Regions from separate parts of the Streptomyces sp. HSG2 genome, predicted to be linked through region 3. Evidence: riboswitches for the same ligand, from Rfam matches in the RefSeq annotation. Region 3 holds a riboswitch; each other region holds the start of a gene.
What was found. A riboswitch is a leader RNA that binds a small molecule or an ion and turns the genes downstream of it on or off. The one in region 3 is predicted to bind thiamine pyrophosphate.

Region 1 (4,633 bases), 2.9 Mb from region 3:
GACCGCCGCGTCCACGAGGGTCAGGGCGGTCTCCCGGCGGCGGACGGTCGCCGCGTGGACGGCGAGGATCGAGGCGACCGCGGCGAACTGCACCAGAGTCAGGACGGCGGCGGTCGTCAGGTCGAACGCCTGGGAGGTCTGACGGTAGATCTCCACCTCCAACGTGGCGAAGGTGGGACCGCCGAGGATCTGCACGACCCCGAAGGAGGTGAAGGTGAACAGGAAGACCATGAGCGAGGCGGCGCCGACGGCGGGCGCGAGCGCGGGGAGCGTGATCGTGCGCCAGGCCCGGCTGCGCGAGGCCCCCAGCATCCTGGCGGCCTCCTCCTGCCGAGGGTCCAGTTGGGACCAGAGACCACCGACCGTGCGGACGACGACGGCGTAGTTGAAGAACACGTGTGCCAAGAGGATCGCCCAGACCGTCGTGTCCAGCCGCACTCCCCACAGATCGTCCAGGAGACCTCCCCGACCGACGAGGGCGAGGAACGCCGTGCCGACGACCACGGTGGGAAGGACGAAGGGAATGGTGACCACCGCCCGCAGCAGCCGCTTGCCGGGGAAGTCCAGGCGGGCGAACACGTACGCGCCGGGCAGGGCGATCAACAGCGTGAGCGCCGTGGAGGCCGACGCCTGCCAGGTGGTGAACCAGAGCACACCCCGGATTCCGGGATCGGCGACGACCTCCCCGATCCGGCCCAACTCCCAGAAGCCCTCGGGGCGCAGTCCCCGCGCGACGATGGCGGCCACCGGATAGGCGAAGAACACCCCGAAGAACAGCACGGGGAGGATCATCAGCGCCAGGCGTGCGCGGTCCCCCCGTGACCGCCGACCGTCCGTCGCGGCTACCTGAGGACCAGCGACGTCCACGACTTGACCCATGCGTCGCGGTGCTCGGCGATCTCCTCCGGATCCATGGTCCGGGGGTTCGCGACCGGAGGACCGTGCTCGGCGAACGCCTCGGGTATCCGAGCGTCCTCCCGGACCGGGTACACGAACATGTTCAGTGGCATGTCCTCCTGGAAGGTCCGCCCCACGAGGAAGTCGAGGAGAGCCTTGCCGCCCTCGGGGTTCGCCGCGTTGGCCAGCAGTCCCGCGTACTCGATCTGTCGGAAGCAGGTGCCCGTCGCGACTCCGGTGGGGGCCGTGTCCGGCTGCGGGTCGGCGAAGATCACCTCGGCGGGCGGAGAGGAGGCGTAGGAGACCACGAGCGGGCGCTCTCCACCGGCCTGACGCCCTCCGGCGGAACCGGAGAACTCCTCGTTGTAGGCCTGTTCCCAGCCGTCCACGACTTTCACGCCGTTGTCGCGCAGCTTCTCCCAGTAGTCCGACCATCCGGTCTCGCCGTATTCGGCGGCCGTCGCCAGGAGGAAGCCCAGCCCCGGGGAGGAGGTGGCCGCGTTCTCGGTGACGAGGAGATCCTTGTACTCGGGATCGACCAGGTCGTCGAGGGTGTCGGGCGGCGGCGTCCCGCGTTCGTCGAAGTAGGCCTTGTCGTAGTTGACGCAGACGTCCCCGGTGTCGACGGGCGTCACGCGACGCTCCTCCTCGTCGACGCGGTACTCGGGCAGCACCCGGTCGATCCCCTCGGCCTCGTACGACTGGAACAGGCCGTTCTCCAGGGCTCTGGACAACAGCGTGTTGTCGACCCCGAAGAAGACGTCGCCCTGGGGGTTGTCCTTGGTCAGGATCGCCTTGTTCACGGCCTGCCCGGCGTCGCCGTCCTCCAGGACGCGCAAGCGGTATCCGGAGGTCTTCTCGAACTCGGCGACCACGTCGTCGGATACCGCCCACGAGCCGTGGCTCACGAGCGTGACGGTCGACCGCTGGCCGTCCGCCTCGTCGGCGGCGTCTCCGGACGCGCCACAGGCGACCAGCCCGCAGGCCATGCCGAGTGCGCCGAGCGCCGCGACCCATCGCTTGTCGGTGTTCCCCACTGCTTCCTCCCGGGTGACCAGGAGAAGACGCGGCCCCGCCCGGCACCCACGACGGGTCCGGGTGGGACGCAACAGCTCGAGCGGTGACCGATCTCCCTACCCAGAATGACCTGGGCCAGGTTCGGAGGGTCTGCGGCCGATGCCGCACTCTCAGCGCTGTGGCGCTCCCCTGTCGGAATATGAAGATGGTCGGACGGGTGACCCGTCCGCCGAGGTGCCCTCGGACCGGCCACCCTACCTCTCGGTCGCGGCCAGCTGACCACAGGCCCCGTCGATCTCCTGCCCTCGGGTGTCACGGATCGTCACCGGCACCCCATGGGCGGCGACGGCCTCGACGAACGCCTTCTCGTCCTCGGGACGGGACGCGGTCCAGCGGGAACCCGGCGTCGGGTTGAGCGGGATCAGGTTGACGTGCACCGGTCTTCCCTTGAGTAGCCGGCCCAGGCGGTCGCCCCGCCACGCCTGGTCGTTGACGTCCCGGATCAGCGCGTACTCGATCGACAGCCGCCGTCCGGACCTCGCGCCGTAGGCGAAGCCCGCGTCCAGCACCTCGCGCACCCTCCACCGGGTGTTCACGGGGACGAGGGTGTCGCGCAACTCGTCGTCGGGCGCGTGGAGCGAGATCGCCAGCCGGCAGGTGAGACCCTCGTCGGCGAAGCGGTGGATCGCGGGAACCAGGCCCACCGTCGAGACCGTGATGCCACGCTGGGACAGCCCGAGGCCATCCGGTTCCCGGTCGGTGAGCCGCCGGATCGCGCCGACGACGCGCGAGTAGTTGGCGAGTGGCTCGCCCATGCCCATGAAGACGATGTTGGACAGTCGCGCGGGCCCCCCGGGCACCTCGCCGTCCCGCAGGGCGCGCACCCCGTCGACGATCTGGTGGACGATCTCCGCGGTGGAGAGGTTGCGGTCCAGACCGGCCTGACCGGTGGCGCAGAACGGGCAGTTCATGCCACACCCCGCCTGCGAGCTGACGCACATGGTGACCCGGTCGGGGTAGCGCATCAACACGGACTCCACCAAGGTCCCGTCGAACAGACGCCAGAGGGTCTTGCGCGTGGTGCCCGCGTCGGTGGACAGATGGCGGACCACCGTCATCAGTTCGGGCAGCAAGGCCTCACGCAGCCGCGCACGCGAACCGGCCGGGATGTCGGTCCACCGCTCCGGCTCGGGCGCGTAGCGCGCGAAGTAGTGTCGCGACAGCTGCTTGGCGCGGAACGGCTTCTCGCCGAGGGCGGCGACCGCCTCCCCACGCTCGGCGGGCGACAGGTCGGCGAGGTGCCGCGGCGGCTTCTTGGCTCCGCGGGGGGCGACGAATGTGAGCTCTCCGGGCTTGGGCATGGTCGTACCAGTGTCGCAGATCCCCACCGATGCACCGGACGGGTCCCGGGTGCCCTCCGCGACGGCGCCGACGCACCCCACGGCGGCCTATTCGTCACGCCCCGGGGGCAGGCACCCTGAAGAGCCACGAGGCCGCTGCCGGTGTTCGGTGACGGCACACGGGACGAGCCGACCTCTCGGCGCGGTCAGCCGCCGACGAAGATCACCAGGAGCAGCCACACCACCGGCGCCGTCGGGAGCAGGGAGTCGAGCCGGTCCATGATGCCGCCGTGCCCGGGCAGCAGCGAGCCCATGTCCTTGATGCCGAGGTCCCTCTTGATCATCGATTCGCAGAGATCACCGAGAGTGGCGCTGACCGCGACCGCCAGGCCCAGGACCAACCCCTGCCACCAGCGGCCCCCGTCGATCAGGAACTGCGTGCACAGTGCCCCGACCACCATCGCGAAGGCCACCGCGCCCAGCAGCCCCTCGCGGGTCTTGCCGGGGCTGATCCGGGGGGCCAGCTTGGTGGTGCCGAAGCGCCAGCCCACGGCGTATGCCCCGGTGTCGCTCACGACGGTGAGCAGCAGGAAGGTCAGGACCCTCCACGGTCCGTCCTCGGCGGTCAGCATCAACGCGACGAAGGTCGCGAGGAAAGGCACGTAGAAGGCGGCGAAGACACCGGCCGTGACGTCCCTCAGGTAATTCTCGGGAGGTTCGGTCATACGCCAGACGAAGACCGCAAGGGCCGTCAACGCCATGGCCACCCAGGCACCGTCGGCACCCCGGGCGTATCCGGCGACCACCATCGCCGCACCACCGACGGCCAGCGGCACCAACGGCACCCGAATGCCCCTGCGCTCCCGCAGGCGACGAGCCAGCTCCCACAGCCCGACCACCACCGCCGCCGCGATCACACCGACGAAGACGGCCTTCTGGACGAACAACGACACGATGATGACCGCACCGAGCCCGACGCCCACTCCTATCGCCGCGCCCAGGTCGCGCCCCGCGCTCTTCTTCTGCGGTGCCGGCTGGGACGGAGGCGCCGGGTTCGAGGCGTCGGGCATGGGCTCCGGATTCTGTCGGTCGCCCCGTCCGCCGTCCCGGCGCGCGTCGTACCCGGCGTCCTCGGGCACGCCGGGCACCACGGGCAGCGGGCGGGTGTGCTGAGCGCTGTGCGTAGGGTAAGCGGAATCCACCGGCGGCACCCCGGGGACATGGCCGGGGCGAGGCACCCGTTCGGCGGTCCCCACGTACCCGGTGCCCGTGGGTACGCCCCGGGAAGACTCGTCCATCAGACTTCGAGAAGCTCGGCTTCCTTGTGCTTCAGAAGCTCGTCGACCTGGGCGACGTACTTCGCCGTGGTGTCGTCGAGC
Region 2 (4,633 bases), 1.5 Mb from region 3:
GTCGCGGAGTGGGCCGCCTTCCGCGAGACCGGGCACGCGCACGCGCTCGGTCTGTGTCTGATGGCGCAGTTGGACGCCGAGAGTCGACAGGACCACCTCGCGCGCCATCCGGTGCGGACGATCACTCGGTACACCGTGCGTGACGAGCGGCGGCTTCGTCGAAGACTGCACGCCGTGCGACGTGCGGGGGCGGCGGTCGAACACGAGGAGTACGCCCTCGGGACGGTCTGTGCGGCGCTTCCTCTCGTCGCCGGCGCCTCGGTGGCGGCGGTGGGCCTCTCCGTCCCCGCCCACGAATCCGACCGGTTGTTGCCCGCGGTGCTGCGGTTGCGGAGGGAGGCGCGGCGGCGCCTGGGGTCGCTGGCCCTCGTTCTCAGTATCTGAAAACTTACTCCTTGTGATCTGGTGTGTACGTTCAGCAAGATGCCACCAGTGTCAGAGGTTTGATTCCCGGCCAGTCCACGGCGAAGACGGGGTAGGCGATGCACCAGTCCGTACAGGCAGAGGTCATGATGAGTTTTCTCGTGTCCGAGGAACTCACCTTCCGTATCCCGGTGGAGCTGCGTTACGAGACGGGTGATCCCTACGCCGTCCGCCTCACGTTCCACCTGCCCGGCGATGCGCCGGTGACCTGGGCCTTCGGCCGTGAGCTGCTCATCGACGGGGTGGGGCGGCCCAGTGGCGACGGTGACGTCCGGGTGGCGCCGGTCGAGCCGGAGCCCTTGGCGGAGGTGGTGATTCGTCTTCAGGTCGGTGGTGACCAGGCTGTCTTCCGCTCCTCCGCCGCACCTCTGGTCGCGTTCCTCGACCGTACCGACAAGCTGGTGCCTCTGGGACAGGAGGGCGCGCTCGCGGATTTCGACGCTCACTTGGAGGAGGCCCTCGACCGCATCCTCGCGGAGGAGCAGAGCGCGGGCTGAGCGTGCGGCGGGGGCGGAGTGGTTCGCCCCGCCGCAGGGGGTGTCTCATCGCTTGCGGCGACGGCCCCGTCCGCCCCGAACGACCTTGCCTCCTCCGATCCTTCCTTCGGTGGTCCGGGCGCGGTCGGCCGACACGACGAGCGCCGCCAGGGCCGTGGTCACCGGTACCGAGGCCACCAGCCCGATCGACCCGACAAGGGTCCGCACGATCTCCTCGGCCACCAGTTCACTGTTGGCGACGGTTCCCACGCTGCTCTGCGCGATGGAGAACAGCAGCAGGAGCGGGAGGGCCGCGCCCGCGTAGGCGAGAACGAGCGTGTTGACGACGGACGCGATGTGATCGCGGCCGATACGGATCCCCGCTCGGTACAACTGGCGCCAGCCCATGGTCGGGTTGGCGTCGTGCAGTTCCCAGACGGCCGAGGTCTGCGTGACCGTGACGTCGTCCAGGACGCCGAGGGATCCGATGATGATGCCGGCGAGGAGCAGGCCGCTCATGTCTATGGACGGATACAGACCGTGGATGAGCCCGGTGTTGTCGTCCGTGTCGCCGGTCAGCGCCGCCCAGCCGATGAAGAGCGACCCCAACACCCCGATCAGCAGCAGCGAGACGAGGGTGCCCAGGACCGCCACCGAGGTGCGGGCGGAGAGCCCGTGGCACAGGTAGAGGGCGATCAACATGATCACGGCGGCGCCGACCACGGCCACGAGCAGCGGATTCGATCCCTGGAGAATCGCGGGCAGGATGAAGAAGTTCAGTACCAGGAAGCTGATGGCCAAGGAGAGCAGGGCCATCAGACCGCGGAGCCGTCCGACGACCACGACGGCCAAGGCGAAAATGCCCGCGAGCAGCGTCATCGGCAGCCGTCGGTCGATGTCGGTGACCGCGTACTGCAGGTCCTCGGGGGCGGACGGCTCGTAGGCGACGACGACCCGCTGCCCCTGGCTGAGTTGTCTGGGCTGGTCGGGTTGGACGATCTCGGTGAAGGTGCGCCCCGTGTCGCCGCCGGTGTCCACTCGGATCGTCGCTCTGTCGCAGACGCCCTTGTCGCGCTCCACGGCCGCCGACCCGGAAGCGGTGGAGGTGTCGCCGGTGGGAGGAACCCCGGAGGAGGCGAGGTCCGCGCACGCCACTTCGACGACTTCGACGACCGTGGCCCGCTGGGTCTGTCGGTCGAAGCCGACTCCGGTGCGTTCGTGGGGCGGGGCACCTCCCGGCCAGAGCACGAGCAGTCCGGCCGCCGCGGCCGCCGCGAAGGGGATGAGTACCGCGGCGATGACCCTGCGCAGGTGACGCGAGACGGGCGTGGCGGGGCCGTGCGCATGGCTGTGTCCATGCCCTCCGTGACCGTGCCCCTCGTGCGTCCTCTGCCGACCGTGCCCCGCTTCCCGCCCGGGGGCGCGACGCGACTCGTGGTCCCGGGGAAGGCCGTCGGTGCCCAGCCCCCGGCCGATCGCGGTTTCCGGGCCCGGCGGCGACGGGGGACGCGCACCCCCGTCGAGGAGCGGTCCGTCGGAAGCGTGGCCGTCGACCGTTCCCCGGACGTCCCGTGGAGCGTCGGTGTCGGGCCCCGGCCCGCGGCTGCCTTCGGGCGGGGGCTGGGGTGAAGGCTGCGTCGTGGTCACAGGCCGATCATCGCAAGAAGCTCGGGGGCCCTCTGTTCACCGCGCCCGGATTGGCGCTAGCGTATGGACCGCTTTGTACACGCGGGAGCTCGGAGCACCGGGCTGAGAGGGCGCTGACCTCCGTCGAAGCGACGTTTCACGGGAAACCTCACCGGCTACGGGTGACATATCCCACGATGCGCCGCGGACGGGCGACGCTGCGTCGACCGCCGAACCTGTTACCGGGTAATGCCGGCGTAGGGAGTAGGTCTCATGACCACCGAGGACGCACACACGCTTGCCTCCACCGACCAGCAGCAGACCCCCGAGTCGCCGTCCTCCTCCGACGGCGACGCCGGGAAACCGATCGGCTGGCACAAGGCGTACGTCGAGGGCTCCCGCCCCGACCTGCGCGTGCCCGTCCGACAGGTGCATCTCACCAACGGGCGTTCGGTCTCGCTCTACGACACCTCCGGCCCTTACACCGATCCGCTCGCGGACACCGATGTCCGCAGGGGCCTGCCTCCGCTCCGGGAGAACTGGATCATCGCTCGGGGCGACACGACCGAATACGCCGGGCGCCCCGTCCGGCCCGAGGACGACGGGATCCGGCACACCTCACCGCGTGGTGGGCTGCGCAACCTCGACGCGGTGTTCCCGGGGCGTCCGCGGCTGCCCCGCCGAGGCCGCGACGGCCGTCCGGTCAGTCAGCTGGCCTACGCGCGCCGCGGCGAGATCACCCCGGAGATGGAGTACGTCGCCCTTCGGGAGGACGTCTCCCCGGAGGTGGTGCGCACCGAGATCGCCGCCGGGCGCGCCGTCCTGCCGGCCAACGTGAACCATCCGGAGATCGAGCCGATGATCATCGGCAAGCGGTTCCTGGTGAAGGTCAACGCCAACATCGGCAACTCGGCGGTGACCTCCTCCATCGAGGAGGAGGTGGAGAAGATGACCTGGGCCACCCGTTGGGGTGCCGACACCGTGATGGACCTCTCCACCGGACGCAACATCCACACCACGCGCGAGTGGGTGCTGCGCAATTCGCCGGTGCCCATCGGCACGGTGCCCCTCTACCAGGCGCTGGAGAAGGTCGACGGCAGGGCCGAGGAGCTGACCTGGGAGATCTACAAGGACACGGTCGTCGAGCAGGCAGAGCAAGGCGTCGACTACATGACCGTCCACGCGGGGGTGCGGCTGCCGTACGTACCGCTCACCGCCAACCGCAAGACGGGCATCGTCTCGCGCGGAGGGTCGATCATGGCGGCGTGGTGCCTGGCGCACCACAAGGAGTCCTTCCTCTACGAGAATTTCGAGGAGCTCTGCGAGATTCTCGCCGCCTACGATGTCACCTACTCGCTCGGTGACGGTCTTCGGCCCGGATCCATCGCGGATGCCAACGACCGGGCGCAGTTCGCCGAGTTGGAGACGCTGGGCGAACTCAACCGCATCGCCAAGCGCTTTCACGTGCAGACCATGATCGAGGGCCCCGGGCATGTGCCGATGCACAAGATCAAGGAGAATATCGATCTCCAGCAGGACGTCTGCGAGGAAGCCCCCTTCTACACGCTCGGTCCGCTGACGACCGATGTGGCGCCGGGGTACGACCACATCACTTCCGGAATCGGCGCGGCGATGATCGCGTGGTGGGGCACGGCGATGCTCTGCTACGTCACGCCCAAGGAGCACCTGGGCCTGCCCAACCGCGATGACGTCAAGACCGGCGTCATCACCTACAAGATCGCGGCTCACGCGGCCGACCTGGCGAAGGGCCACCCCGGCGCTCAGCGGTGGGATGACGCCCTGTCGGACGCGCGCTTCGAGTTCCGCTGGGAGGACCAGTTCAATCTGGCTCTCGATCCGGACACGGCGCGGGAGTTCCATGACGAGACGCTGCCCGCGGAGCCTGCCAAGACGGCCCACTTCTGCTCCATGTGCGGCCCGAAGTTCTGCTCGATGAAGATCAGTCACAGCATCACGGAGCAGTTCGGCGGTGCCTCGGCCGCGGGCGCCACGGCGGAGGAGGTGGCGGCCGGGATGCTGCAGAAGTCCAGGGAGTTCGCGGAAGCGGGAAACCGGGTGTATCTGCCGCTGGCCGACTGAGGAGGACG
Region 3 (4,633 bases):
TGACCGCGAGCAGTTTCCCGTGCCGGGAGCAGGCCTCGGCGAACACCCGCAGACGGTCCAGCTCCCGGGCCGCCTCCATGCCCTTGTCCCGGAGCTGGACGATGTCGACTCCGGCCGCGAGAACCGCGTCCAGGAACTGGGGAAGGTCCCCCTGGCGCTCGCGTGCGTCCGTGCACAAGTAGAGCCGGGCGTCGGCGAGGCGGTCATGGACGGTGGCCGAGGTGTCGGACATGCGGGGTCCCCCCTGTGTCGGTGTCGGGCGGAGGTGGCACACCGGCCTCGCGCCGCCGTCCGGCGATCGCGCTTCTCGGGCCGGGCACCCCCACGACGGCGGTGCCCGGCCCGCGGCGGCGGTCGGATCAGACGGCCAGCGCCTGTGCGCGGCGCTTCACCTCCGTGCCGCGATTCTCGCTCAGCGCCTCGGCGGGGGTACCGGGCAGGGTCGGGTCGGGAGTGAAGAGCCACTCCAGCATCTCCTCGACCGTGAAGCCGTCATCCCGCAGCAGTGTGAGCGTGCCGGACAGGCCCTTCACCACCCGGTCGCCGTCGATGAAGGCGGCCGGTACGTGCAGCGCGCGGTTCTCGCCTCGGCGGACGGCGATGAGCTGGCCCTCCTTGACCAGCTGCCGGACGCGGGTCACCTCGACGCCCAGCATCTCGGCGATGTCGGGCAGGGTGAGCCAGGCGGGGACGAGAGCGTCGATCTTCGTGTCAATCTCGGTCACGCCCCCAGACTGCCATCCGGCGCCGACAGTCGGAAACCGGACCCTGCCGAGGCGGCGGGACGTCACGCCATCGGTGGCCCCGACGGGCAGCCGGCTCGCGACCGCCCGACGGCCCGAGCGCCGCCCGGGCCCCGTGTCGCGGCTCGCCCGAGTCGGCCCCGGCAGCGGCCTTCAGCGGGCCGCGGCCTTCAGCTGCGTGGCCGGATCGGCGAGGACACCCGGGACCACGCGTGAGGAGGAGGCGATGAGGCGCCGCCCCTGGGCCAGATCCCGGGGGCGCCCCACGGCGAGGACCGCGACCAGACGCTCCCCGCGCGTCCAGCAGACCGTCCACGCGTCGTCGGACGGATCGCCCCGCCACAGCGGGGTGTCGTCCGGCGTGTGGTGGCCGGCGTACTGGACGTACCGGCCGAACTGCTCCGACCAGAAGTACGGGACGGGGTCGTAGGCGGGGGCCGCGTCCCGCGTGTCGGCGAGGATGCCCGCGGCGACGGTCGTCGGCCCTTGGAGCGCGTTGTCCCAGTGGTGCACGGACAACCGCTCGCCGAAGCGGGCGGAGGGAAAGGAGACGCAGTCGCCGACCGCGTACACGTCCGGCGCGCTCGCGCGCAGCCGATCGTCCGCCGTCACCTCGCCCCGCCCGCCCAACGCGATCCCGGATCCGGTCAGCCAATCGGTGGCCGGACGTGCTCCGATCCCGACCACCACCGCCCGGGCGGCCACCCGGGTGCCGTCCCCGAGGACCACCGTCCCGGGCTCGACGCGGGCGACCCGGGCCCCGGTCCGCAACACCGCCCCGGCACGCGCGTACCAGTCGGCCATCGGCGCGGCCACCTCGGCGGGGAGCACCTCGGCCAGCGGGTGGTCCGCCGCCTCCAGGACGGTCACCTCGCATCCCGCCTCGCGCGCGGCGGTGGCGAACTCGGCGCCGATCCAGCCGGCGCCGACCACGACGACGTCGTGGCGGGCGGCGAGGACCGGCCGAAGGCGCTCGGCGTCGTCGAGGGTCCGCAGCAGGTGTACGTCCGGGACGCCGTCGGTGCCGGGCAGGCGGGCGGCCCTCGCCCCGGTCGCCAACACGAGGACGTCGTAGGGAACGGGGCCCCCGTCGGTTTCCAGCACGTGGTCGTCGACCCGGACGCCGAGCGCCTCGCGGCCCAGTCGCAGGTCGATCGCCAGGGCCTCGAAGTCGACGTCGAAGGCCGCCCCCTCCGCACCGCCCGACAGGACGGCCTTGGACAGCGGCGGACGATCGTAGGGTCGATGCGGCTCGGCGCCGATCAGCGTGACGTCCCCGCGAAAGCCCCCCTCACGGAGGGCCACCGCCGTCCGCACCCCGGCCATGCCCGCTCCGACCACGACCACCCGCTCCGGACGCCCGCTCAACGGATCGCTCCGGAGAGGAGACCCGGCGCCGGACGGCAACACCCCGCCGAGTGACGGCCCGGGATGCCCGAGGCCCCCGCCGACGCGCGGCCGGCGAGGGGAGTGCGGGGTCCCGGGCTCCCGTGCGGCCGATCGGCCGCGGGGAGGAGTCCGTGCGACGAACGGGCCATGAGGGGCACTCCCTTACCGACGAGCGGGGCCAACGGCTAGGGTGGCCACGGTAGAGCACTCGCGGGAGCCCGGACGCACCGGGCTGAGAGGGAGGCTGGCGGCCTCCGACCGTACGCACCTGATCCGGGTCATGCCGGCGAAGGGAGGGGCTGGACACCCATGTCGTCTTCATCGTCGTCCTCGCGCGCGAGGTCGGAAGCGTCCCCGCGCGCGACGGCGACCCCCGGACGGATTCCGGACGTGGTCGTCGTGGGGGGAGGAGTCATCGGCCTGGTCACCGCTTGGCGGGCGGCACAGCGCGGACTCCTCACCACCGTGGTGGACCCCGAACCCGGGGGCGGCGCCGCCCGGGTCGCGGCCGGAATGCTGGCCGCCGTCACCGAACTCCACTACGGCGAGGAGACCTTGCTGTCACTGAACCTCGCCTCGGCCGGCCGCTACGCCGCCTTCGCCGCCGAACTCCTCGACGCGACCGGGCAGGACCCCGGCTATCGCCGGTGCGGCACGCTCGCCGTGGCTCGCGACGCCGACGACCGCGCCCTGTTGCGGGACCTGCACGCCCTGCAACTGCGCTGCGGCCTGTCGGCCGAGTGGCTCTCCGGCCGGGACTGCCGCCGCCTGGAGCCGATGCTGGCTCCCGGGGTCCGCGGCGGGCTCCGGGTCGACGGCGACCACCAGATCGACCCGAGGCGCCTGGGACGGGCGCTCGTGACCGCCTGCGAACACGCGGGCGTGACGCTCCACCGGGCACGGGCCCTTCGGCTGACCATGGACGCGGATCGTGCCACCGGTGTGGTGACGGACGACGGGGCGACACTGCGGGCGGGGCGGACCGTGCTCGCCGGAGGGAGCGCGAGCGCCCGGCTGGCCGGCGTGCCTCGGCACGCCCTGCCGCCGGTGCGCCCCGTCAAGGGGCAGGTGCTGCGGCTGGCGATGCCGGCCGACGCGCCGCCCCTGTTGAGTCGGACCGTCCGAGCCGTGGTGCGCGGGAACCCGGTGTACCTGGTGCCACGCGAGAACGGCGAGCTGGTGGTGGGCGCCACCAGCGAGGAGATGGGCTGGGACACCACGGTGACCGCCGGCGGCGTGTACGAGCTGCTGCGCGACGCGCACGAACTGGTCCCGGGCGTCACGGAGCTTCCACTGACGGAGACCCTGGCCGGCCTGCGCCCCGCCTCCCCGGACAACGCCCCGCTGCTCGGCCCGACCGCGGTGGAGGGACTGCTGGCGGCCACCGGCCACCACCGCAACGGGGTTCTCCTCACCCCGGTCACCGGGGACGTCATGGCCCACGTCCTGACGACGGGCCTGCTGCCGCAGGAGGCCCTCCCCTTCACCCCGAGACGTTTCGACACCGCCACCCCGGAGACATCGCGTTGACGACCTCGAAGGCCACCCGCCCGCTCACCCTGTCCGTCAACGGGGCGGCGCTCCGGGTACCGCCCGGCACCGCCCTGGACGAACTGGTCGCCACCCTCACCAAGGCGCCGACGGGTGTCGCCGCCGCCCTCAACGAGACCGTCGTCCCGCGTGGCCGATGGGCGTCCACGCCACTGGCCGACGGCGACCGCGTCGAAGTCGTGACCGCCGTGCAGGGAGGCTGACCGATGGCCGAGGACCCCTTCGTCCTGGGCGGTGTCTCCTACACCTCCCGACTGATCATGGGCACCGGCGGGGCGCCCAGCCTGGACGTGCTGGAGCGTTCCCTGATCGCCTCGGGGACGGAACTGACCACGGTGGCCATGCGGCGCGTGGACCCGTCCGTGCGCGGCTCGGTGTTGTCGGTCCTGCGCCGGCTCGGCATCCGGGTGCTGCCGAACACGGCCGGTTGCTACACCGCGGGCGAGGCGGTGCTCACCGCGCGCCTGGCCCGTGAGGCCCTCGGGACCGACCTGGTGAAGCTGGAGGTGATCGCCGACGAGCGGACGCTGCTCCCGGACCCGGTCGAGTTGCTGGACGCGGCGGAGACGCTCGTGGACGAGGGGTTCACGGTGCTCCCGTACACCGGCGACGATCCGGTGGTGGCGCGGAAGCTGGAGGACGTGGGGTGCGCGGCGATCATGCCGTTGGGCTCCCCGATCGGCTCCGGCCTGGGCATCCGCAATCCGCACAACTTCGAGTTGATCGTGGAACGGGCCGGCGTGCCGGTGATCCTGGACGCGGGCGCGGGCACCGCGTCCGACGCGGCCTCGGCCATGGAACTGGGCTGCGCGGGGGTGATGCTGGCCTCTGCGGTGACCCGGGCCCAGGAGCCGGTCGTGATGGCGGAGGCGATGCGGCACGCGGTGGAGGCCGGCCGCCTGGCCCGGCGCGCGGGGCGGATTCCGCGCCGGCACTTCGCGGAGGCGTCG

Region 1: another riboswitch for thiamine pyrophosphate. It lies ahead of JEK78_RS04590 (thiamine ABC transporter substrate-binding protein); the one in region 3 lies ahead of thiO (glycine oxidase ThiO).
Region 2: another riboswitch for thiamine pyrophosphate. It lies ahead of thiC (phosphomethylpyrimidine synthase ThiC); the one in region 3 lies ahead of thiO (glycine oxidase ThiO).

What each region holds. Positions count from the first base shown of each region.
Region 1 covers NZ_CP066801.1:1,171,706-1,176,338, forward strand. The annotation lists gene JEK78_RS04585 (iron ABC transporter permease) at 1-879, opposite strand, end outside; gene JEK78_RS04590 (thiamine ABC transporter substrate-binding protein) at 843-1,934, opposite strand; TPP riboswitch at 2,010-2,115, opposite strand; gene rlmN (23S rRNA (adenine(2503)-C(2))-methyltransferase RlmN) at 2,169-3,275, opposite strand; gene JEK78_RS04600 (phosphatidate cytidylyltransferase) at 3,461-4,552, opposite strand; gene frr (ribosome recycling factor) at 4,552-4,633, opposite strand, start outside.
Region 2 covers NZ_CP066801.1:2,613,193-2,617,825, forward strand. The annotation lists gene JEK78_RS10985 (IclR family transcriptional regulator C-terminal domain-containing protein) at 1-384, shown strand, start outside; gene JEK78_RS10990 (SsgA family sporulation/cell division regulator) at 483-920, shown strand; gene JEK78_RS10995 (YibE/F family protein) at 966-2,546, opposite strand; TPP riboswitch at 2,618-2,806, shown strand; gene thiC (phosphomethylpyrimidine synthase ThiC) at 2,799-4,625, shown strand.
Region 3 covers NZ_CP066801.1:4,114,305-4,118,937, reverse strand. The annotation lists gene thiE (thiamine phosphate synthase) at 1-232, opposite strand, end outside; gene JEK78_RS17820 (Rv2175c family DNA-binding protein) at 360-725, opposite strand; gene JEK78_RS17815 (FAD-dependent oxidoreductase) at 897-2,069, opposite strand; TPP riboswitch at 2,333-2,444, shown strand; gene thiO (glycine oxidase ThiO) at 2,442-3,662, shown strand; gene thiS (sulfur carrier protein ThiS) at 3,659-3,886, shown strand; gene JEK78_RS17800 (thiazole synthase) at 3,890-4,633, shown strand, end outside.